Regions from separate parts of the Lentzea sp. NPDC020367 genome, predicted to be linked through region 1. Evidence: riboswitches for the same ligand, from Rfam matches in the RefSeq annotation. Region 1 holds a riboswitch; the other holds the start of a gene.
The links. Region 1 has a riboswitch for thiamine pyrophosphate ahead of ACH413_RS14275 (FAD-dependent oxidoreductase). Riboswitches for the same ligand answer to the same signal wherever they lie in the genome.
Positions count from the first base shown of each region.

Region 1 (3,352 bases):
CCAGCTTTTGGCCGATCTCGTGCAGCTCACGCGGGTCGAGCGTGGGCATCGACATCTGCAGCACCGGCACGTCGGCGTCCGGGAACATCTCCTTGAGCGGCACGTAGGCGCCGTGGTCGAGCCCGCGCGTCTCGTCCTGCTCGACGTGGCCGCCGAGGAGCTTGCGGACGTCGGCGGCGAGCTCCGGTGCGCCCGGCGCCTCGTACTTGACGTCGTAGTACCGCTGCGGGAAGCCCCAGAAGTCGTAGACCAGGGGCACGGTCGTGGTCGCGCCGATGGTCGTCGGCGCCTCCTCCCAGTGCGCGGAGACCATGAGCACGGCCTCCGGGCGCGGGAGGGTGGCGGACCAGTCCTTGAGCTCTCTGGTCCACGTCTCGTCGTCAGCCAGCGGGGGAGCCCCGTGGCTCAGGTACAGCACAGGTGCGCTCACGTCATCGAGAGTACGCCTGTTTGTTCAAATTTCAACTACTAAGTTCAGTTTTGAACGACTCGGCGGCCTTGCGGGGGTCTTCGGCGTCGGTGATGGCCCGGACGACGACCACTCGGGTGGCTCCCGCTTGGAGCACCTCGTGGAGGTTGGTGAGGTCGATGCCGCCGATGGCGAACCACGCGCGTTCGGACTTCGTGGCGCGGACCAGGTCGAGGCCCGGAGCCGGACGGCCCGGTTTGGTCGGCGTCGGCCAGCAGGGGCCGGTGCAGAAGTAGTCCACGCCGGGTTCCGTCGTCGCTGCGGTCATCTGGCCGACGTCGTGGGTGGAGCGGCCGATCACCACCTCGTCGCCGATGATCCGGCGGGCGAGCGGGACGGGCAGGTCGTCCTGGCCGAGGTGCAGGACATCTGCTCGTACGGCGTGGGCGATGTCCGCGCGGTCGTTCACGGCGAGGAGCCTGCCGTGGCGTTCGGTGGCCTCGGCGAGGATCTCGATCGCCTCGATCTCCTGCTTCGCCTCCAGTGACTTGTCCCGCAACTGGATGATGTCGACGCCGCCCGCGAGTGCCGCGTCCGCGAACTCGGCCAGATCAGGCCGGTTCGGCGTGCAGAGGTAGAGCGTCGCGTCGGCGAGTCGTTGCCTGATCAGGTTTCCGTCGAGTCCTGGCACGTACGCACGTTAACCGTTATGTTGAAGTCGGTCCGCACGGGAGCCTGGAGAACACCGGGCTGAGAGGGAGCGTGGTTCGCTCCGACCGTCGAACCTGATCCGGGTCATGCCGGCGCAGGGAGCGTGAATGCCTTGAGCAGTGTGGAAGTGGCCGTCCGAGGGGGCGGCGTCATCGGGCTGTCCGTGGCTCTCGCCGCGGCACGGGCCGGGTTCTCGGTCTCCGTGTTCGACGACGGGTCGCCGCATGCGGGTTCGCGGGTGGCGGGCGGGATGCTGGCGCCGTTGACGGAGGCCTGGCCGGGCGAGGAAGCCGTGGTGGCGCAGGGTGTTGAGGCCCTCGCGCTGTGGCCGTCGTTCGCTGCGTCCTTGGGTGTCGAGTTGTTCACCGCGGGGACTTTGGCGGTCGGTACGCAACCCGGTGACCTCGCTGATCTCCGGCACGCGGGGGAGTTGCTGACGTCGCGGGAGATCCGTGCTCTGGAACCTTCTCTCGGCCCGGCGGTGCGCGGTGGCGTGTACGCGTCCGGCGATCTCGCCGTCGACAACCGCGTGCTGCTTTCCGCACTGTGGAAGGCTTGTCTGGACGCCGGAGTCGTGTCCTCAGTGGAGGGACGGGTCACGGTGATCGCCGCCGGGGCGTGGAGCGGTGCACTGCATCCCGCGTTGAAGGACGTGATCCGGCCGGTCAAGGGCGAGATTTTGAGACTTGCCCATCGGCCCGGCGCGTTGCCGCCGCCTCGCCACACGATCCGCGCGCTGGTGTCCGGTCGTCCGGTGTACCTGGTGCCGCGCGACGACGGTCTGGTCGTCGGCGCGACCCAGTACGAGGCGGGCTTCGACACCGACGTGACCGTCGCGGGCGTGCGGGACCTGTTGCGGGACGCGGAAACCGTGCTACCGGGCATCGCCGAGTACGCGCTGACCGAGGCTGCCGTCGGGTTCCGCGCGGGCAGCCCCGACAACGTCCCGATCGTCCGCTGGCTGGAGCCGGGCGTGATCGCGGCGACCGGCCACCACCGCAACGGCCTGCTGCTGGCCCCGCACACCGCTCAGGTCGTCGTCGACCTGCTCCAGGGAGGAAGTTCGTGAAGGCACAGGTGAACGGGACCTCCCGCGACTTGGCCGAGGGCACGTCGGTGGCCGCGGTCGTGACGCTGGTGGGCGCACCCGAGAAGGGCGTGGCCGTGGCGCTCGACGGCGCCGTGGTGCCGAGGGCGTTGTGGGACAGGACGATCGTGCCGGACGGCGGCGTGGTCGAGGTGCTGACCGCGGTCCAGGGAGGCTGACGTGGACGATCCGCTGATCATCGCGGGCCGGGAGTTCCGGTCCAGGCTCATCACCGGCACCGGCGGTGCCGCGAACCTCTCGGTGCTGGAACGGGCGCTGGTCGCGTCCGGTACCGAGCTGACCACCGTGGCGATGCGCCGCGTCGACGCCGCGGGCCAGACCGGCGTGCTGGAGTTGTTGCGGCGCCTGGGGATCGAGGTCCTGCCGAACACCGCGGGCTGCCGCACGTCCGCCGAGGCCGTGCTGACCGCGCAGCTGGCACGCGAGGCGCTGGAGACGAACTGGGTCAAGCTGGAGGTCGTCCACGACGAGGAGACCCTGCTGCCGGACCCGGTCGAGCTGCTCGACGCGGCCGAACGGCTGGTGAACGACGGCTTCGTGGTCCTGCCGTACACCAACGACGACCCGGTGCTCGCCCTGAAGCTCCAGGACATCGGCTGCGCGACGGTCATGCCGTTGGGCTCTCCCATCGGTACGGGTCTCGGCATCCGCAACCCGCACAACATCGAGATGATCACTTCCAGGGCATCTGTTCCAGTAGTGCTCGACGCGGGCATCGGCACCGCGTCCGACGCGGCCCTCGCGATGGAACTCGGCTGCTCAGCGGTGCTTCTGGCGACCGCTGTCACACGCGCGCAGGACCCGGAACGGATGGGCGCCGCCATGCGTTGTGCGGTCGAGGGCGGACGGCTGGCACGCCTGGCCGGACGAATTCCACAACGCTTTTGGGCCCAAGCGTCTTCGCCGGGACTCTGAGGTCGCTACCGTGGGTGCACACGTGTTGGGGGATGATTGAGAACTACCTGAAATCCCGCCGAGGAGGACGACAAGCCGTGACGGCCCCCATTGACGCCGAGGTCGAGGACGCGACCGCGCGCCTGTACCTGGCGATCGGCCGGCTGGCCCGGTTGCTGCGACGCACCGGTTCCCCCGGACTCGGCCCCGGCGCGGTCTCCGCGCTCGCC
Region 1 covers NZ_JBIRVV010000003.1:408,513-411,864, reverse strand. The annotation lists gene ACH413_RS14285 (class III extradiol ring-cleavage dioxygenase) at 1-430, opposite strand, end outside; gene thiE (thiamine phosphate synthase) at 462-1,100, opposite strand; TPP riboswitch at 1,127-1,238, shown strand; gene ACH413_RS14275 (FAD-dependent oxidoreductase) at 1,233-2,189, shown strand; gene thiS (sulfur carrier protein ThiS) at 2,186-2,386, shown strand; gene ACH413_RS14265 (thiazole synthase) at 2,388-3,143, shown strand; gene ACH413_RS14260 (MarR family transcriptional regulator) at 3,221-3,352, shown strand, end outside.

Region 2 (3,352 bases), on a different contig from region 1:
ACCACGGTCGGCAGCACGAACGGCACCATCACCGCGGCCCGGATCACGCCGAGCCCGCGGATCCGGCACCGTGCCAGCACGAACGCCAGCGGCATCCCGGCGACGACTGCCACGACCGTCGACGCCAGAGCCTGGCCCAGCGTGAACCCGACGAGTTCCCAGGTGTCGCTGTCGGCGAACGCGGAGGCCACGCCACCTTCGCGCAGCCCGAGCGACACGATCGCCAGCACGGGCCACGCGAAGAACAAACCCAGGAAGGCCAGCGGAAGCAGCGCCGCCGCCGACCACCCCGTGCGGGAACTCAGCCCTGCACGAGCTTGCGCCACTGCTCGACCCACGCTTCGCGGTTGTCCTTCACCTTGTCCGCCGGAAGCGACTGCGGTGAGGACGGCAACGGCGCGTCCTTGGCCCACGACTCGGGCAGCGCGACGCCCTCACGCGACGGGTAGACGTACATCTGCTCGGCCACCTGGGCCTGGAACTTCTCGCCCAGCAGGAAGTCGAGGACCTTCTGCGCGTCGGCGGAGTTCTTGGCCCCGGACAGCACACCCGCGTACTCGACCTGGCGGTAGCAGGTGTCCAGCACGGCCTTGGTCTTGCCGCCCTCGGCCGACGGCGACGACGCGTAGGACACGACGATCGGCCGATCGCCCTTGGTGGCGGAGAACTCCTGGTTGTAGGCCTCTTCCCAGCCGCTCACGACCTTGACGCCGTTGGCCTTGAGCTTGGTCCAGTAGTCCTGCCAGCCGTTCTCGCCGTACTTGGCGATCGTGCCGAGCAGGAACGCGAGACCGGGCGAGGACGTGGCCGGGTTCTCGACGACCAGCTTGTCCTTGAACTTCGGGTCGGCCAGGTCGTCGTACGACTTCGGCTCGACGCCGCCGAGCTTGGCCGGGTCGATGTTCAGGCACACGTCACCGACGTCGACGGCCTGCAGGCGGTTCGTGTCGTCGGCCTTGTACCGCTGCGCGCCCTTCGAGGCCTCCGGCGAGGCGTACTCGGCGAACACACCCTCGCTCAACGCCCGCGAGGCGAACGTCGAGTCGACGCCGAACGCGACGTCGCCGATCGGGTTCGCCTTGGTGAGCACCAGCTTGTTCGTCAGCTCGCCCGCGTCACCGCTGGCGATCTGCTTCACGGTGATTCCCGAGGACTTCTGGAACTCCTCCAGCACCTCGGGTTTCACGACGAACGAGTCGTGCGTCACCAATGTGACCTCGTGCGTCTGCGGCGCGGTCGAAGTACCGGCCGAACAACCGGTCAACGCCAGCGCGGCGACAACAGCAAAAATCCTTCTCACGTCAAATCTCTCCCTACGCCGGTATGACCCGGATCAGGTGGACGGTCGAGGGCTTGCGAGCCCTCCTCTCAGCCCGGCGCTTCACCGGACTCCCGTGGCAACGCGCAGCCTACGTGACGTGGTGGGACGATCAGGGCATGGCCGAGCTGTTGAGCGACGATCAGCTGAACGACGTGCTGCCCAAGCTGCCCGACTGGAGTGCCCAGGACGCGGCGCTGGTCCGGACCGTGGAGCTGGCGAGCTTCTCCCACGCGATCATGGTCGTGAACCGGATCGCGGAGATCGCCGAGAACGACAACCACCACCCGGACATCGACATCCGCTACAAGACGCTGACATTCCGCCTGAGCACCCACTACAAGGGAGGAATCACCGCGCTCGACGTGTCCCTCGCCGAGGAAATCGACGGGGTCCTGGACGCGATGAGCTGATTCGGTCAAGATGTGCGCTGCCGCCGCCCGCGGAAATGAGAGGGAACACCCTCATGCGGTTGCGCACATCACTTTTCGTCCTGGTTCTTACCGGGACACTTACCGCGATTCCGACCGCGGCTCAGGCCGTGCCGTGTGCCGTGACGGACACGATGATCAAGGCCAGTGCCACCTGGGTCACCAAGGGGTCCGACCTCGCGGCGAACACCTGGTCCAACGCGAACTTCCACGTCGGCAACCTCGCCCAGGTGCGGACCACCGGGATCAGCAACCACAAGACGTGGCCGTGGGTGCAGGCGAACAAGTACCTGCTGCCCGTGGACCCGGCGAACCCCTTCGCCCCGGACGCCCAGTCGACCGGTGAGCCGTACCTCGACGTGGCGTTCTTCCACCCGGAGCCCGAGGTGCTGCAGCCGTTGCGCGACAACCTGCGCGCCCAGGTGAAGGACGGGAAGACCGGCTACTGGCGCTCGCCGGACGCGCTGAACATGGCGCTGCCGTCGTTCACGCGCATCGCCGTGGCCGACAACGACAAGGCCATGCTCGACTACTCGTTCCAGTCGTACCGCAGCCTGAAGGCCCGGACGTTCAACGAGTTCACGGGTCTGTGGAGCCTGAACGTGCAGACGAACGGCTGGGCGGTGCAGGGCCTGGCCAAGGCGATGCTCGCGCTGCCGGCCGACCACCCGTACCGCGCCGAGTACGCCAAGACGCTGCGCAAGAGCGTGCAAACGCTCAAGTTCCTGCAGCGCCACGACGGCTTCTGGGGCAGCACCGGCAAGGACTCCGCCGCCACCGCGATGATCACCTACGCGATCGCCGCCGGCATCAACGCGGGCGTGCTCGACCGGGCGACCTACCTGCCGCACGTGCAGAAGGGCTGGCAGGCCCTCCTGACCGCGCTGGACGCAGACGGAACGCTGGGCTGGGTCGCGGCCCGCAACTCGTGGAAGCCGGCCTCAGCCGGTGACACCGGTGGGTTCGCTGTGGGCAGTTTCCTCATCGCCGGGCAGCAGATCGTCCCTCTTACGCCGGGTTGCTAGCCCGATCGCGACGAGCGTGAGCAGGCCCGCGGCCGGATAGCCCCAGCCGAGCAGCACGAAGATCCAGGGCCGCGGGAAGTCCCAGATGTTCGGCTGGGCGAGCAGCAGGAACGAGATCAGGTAGCCGCCGGTCAGCAGCACCCACAGGCCGGCGGTGATCTTGCACAGGAGGTGTCCGCCCTCGTAGATGAGCCACAGCAGGGCGGGCACCATCCACACCCAGTGGTGGCTCCACGAGATCGGCGAGACCAGCAGACCCAGCATCTGAACGCTGACGATCAACGCCAGCACGTCCTTGGTCTTGCTGACCGCGAACCACGTCAGCGCGGCCGCGACGAGCACGGCGACGATGTAGATCGGACCGGTCTTCACGTCGTACCCGACCGTGCGGCTCAGGGCACCGCGCATCGACTGGTTGATCGCGCTGCCGACCGGCCCGACGCGACTCGCGTCACCGAGCAGCTGGAACCAGAACTTGTCCGACTGGGACGGTGAGATGGCCCACCCGATGCCGTACACCACGACAAAAGCGACGAACGACCACACAGCGGCCATCCACCGGCGCTGAATCAGGAAGT
Region 2 covers NZ_JBIRVV010000005.1:236,290-239,641, forward strand. The annotation lists gene ACH413_RS22815 (ABC transporter permease) at 1-326, opposite strand, end outside; gene ACH413_RS22820 (thiamine ABC transporter substrate-binding protein) at 302-1,300, opposite strand; TPP riboswitch at 1,294-1,406, opposite strand; gene ACH413_RS22825 (4a-hydroxytetrahydrobiopterin dehydratase) at 1,438-1,731, shown strand; gene ACH413_RS22830 (glycoside hydrolase family 88 protein) at 1,872-2,774, shown strand; gene ACH413_RS22835 (mannosyltransferase) at 2,691-3,352, opposite strand, start outside.
Region 2: it holds a riboswitch for thiamine pyrophosphate, as region 1 does, so the genes downstream of both, ACH413_RS22820 (thiamine ABC transporter substrate-binding protein) here and ACH413_RS14275 (FAD-dependent oxidoreductase) in region 1, are expected to answer to the same signal.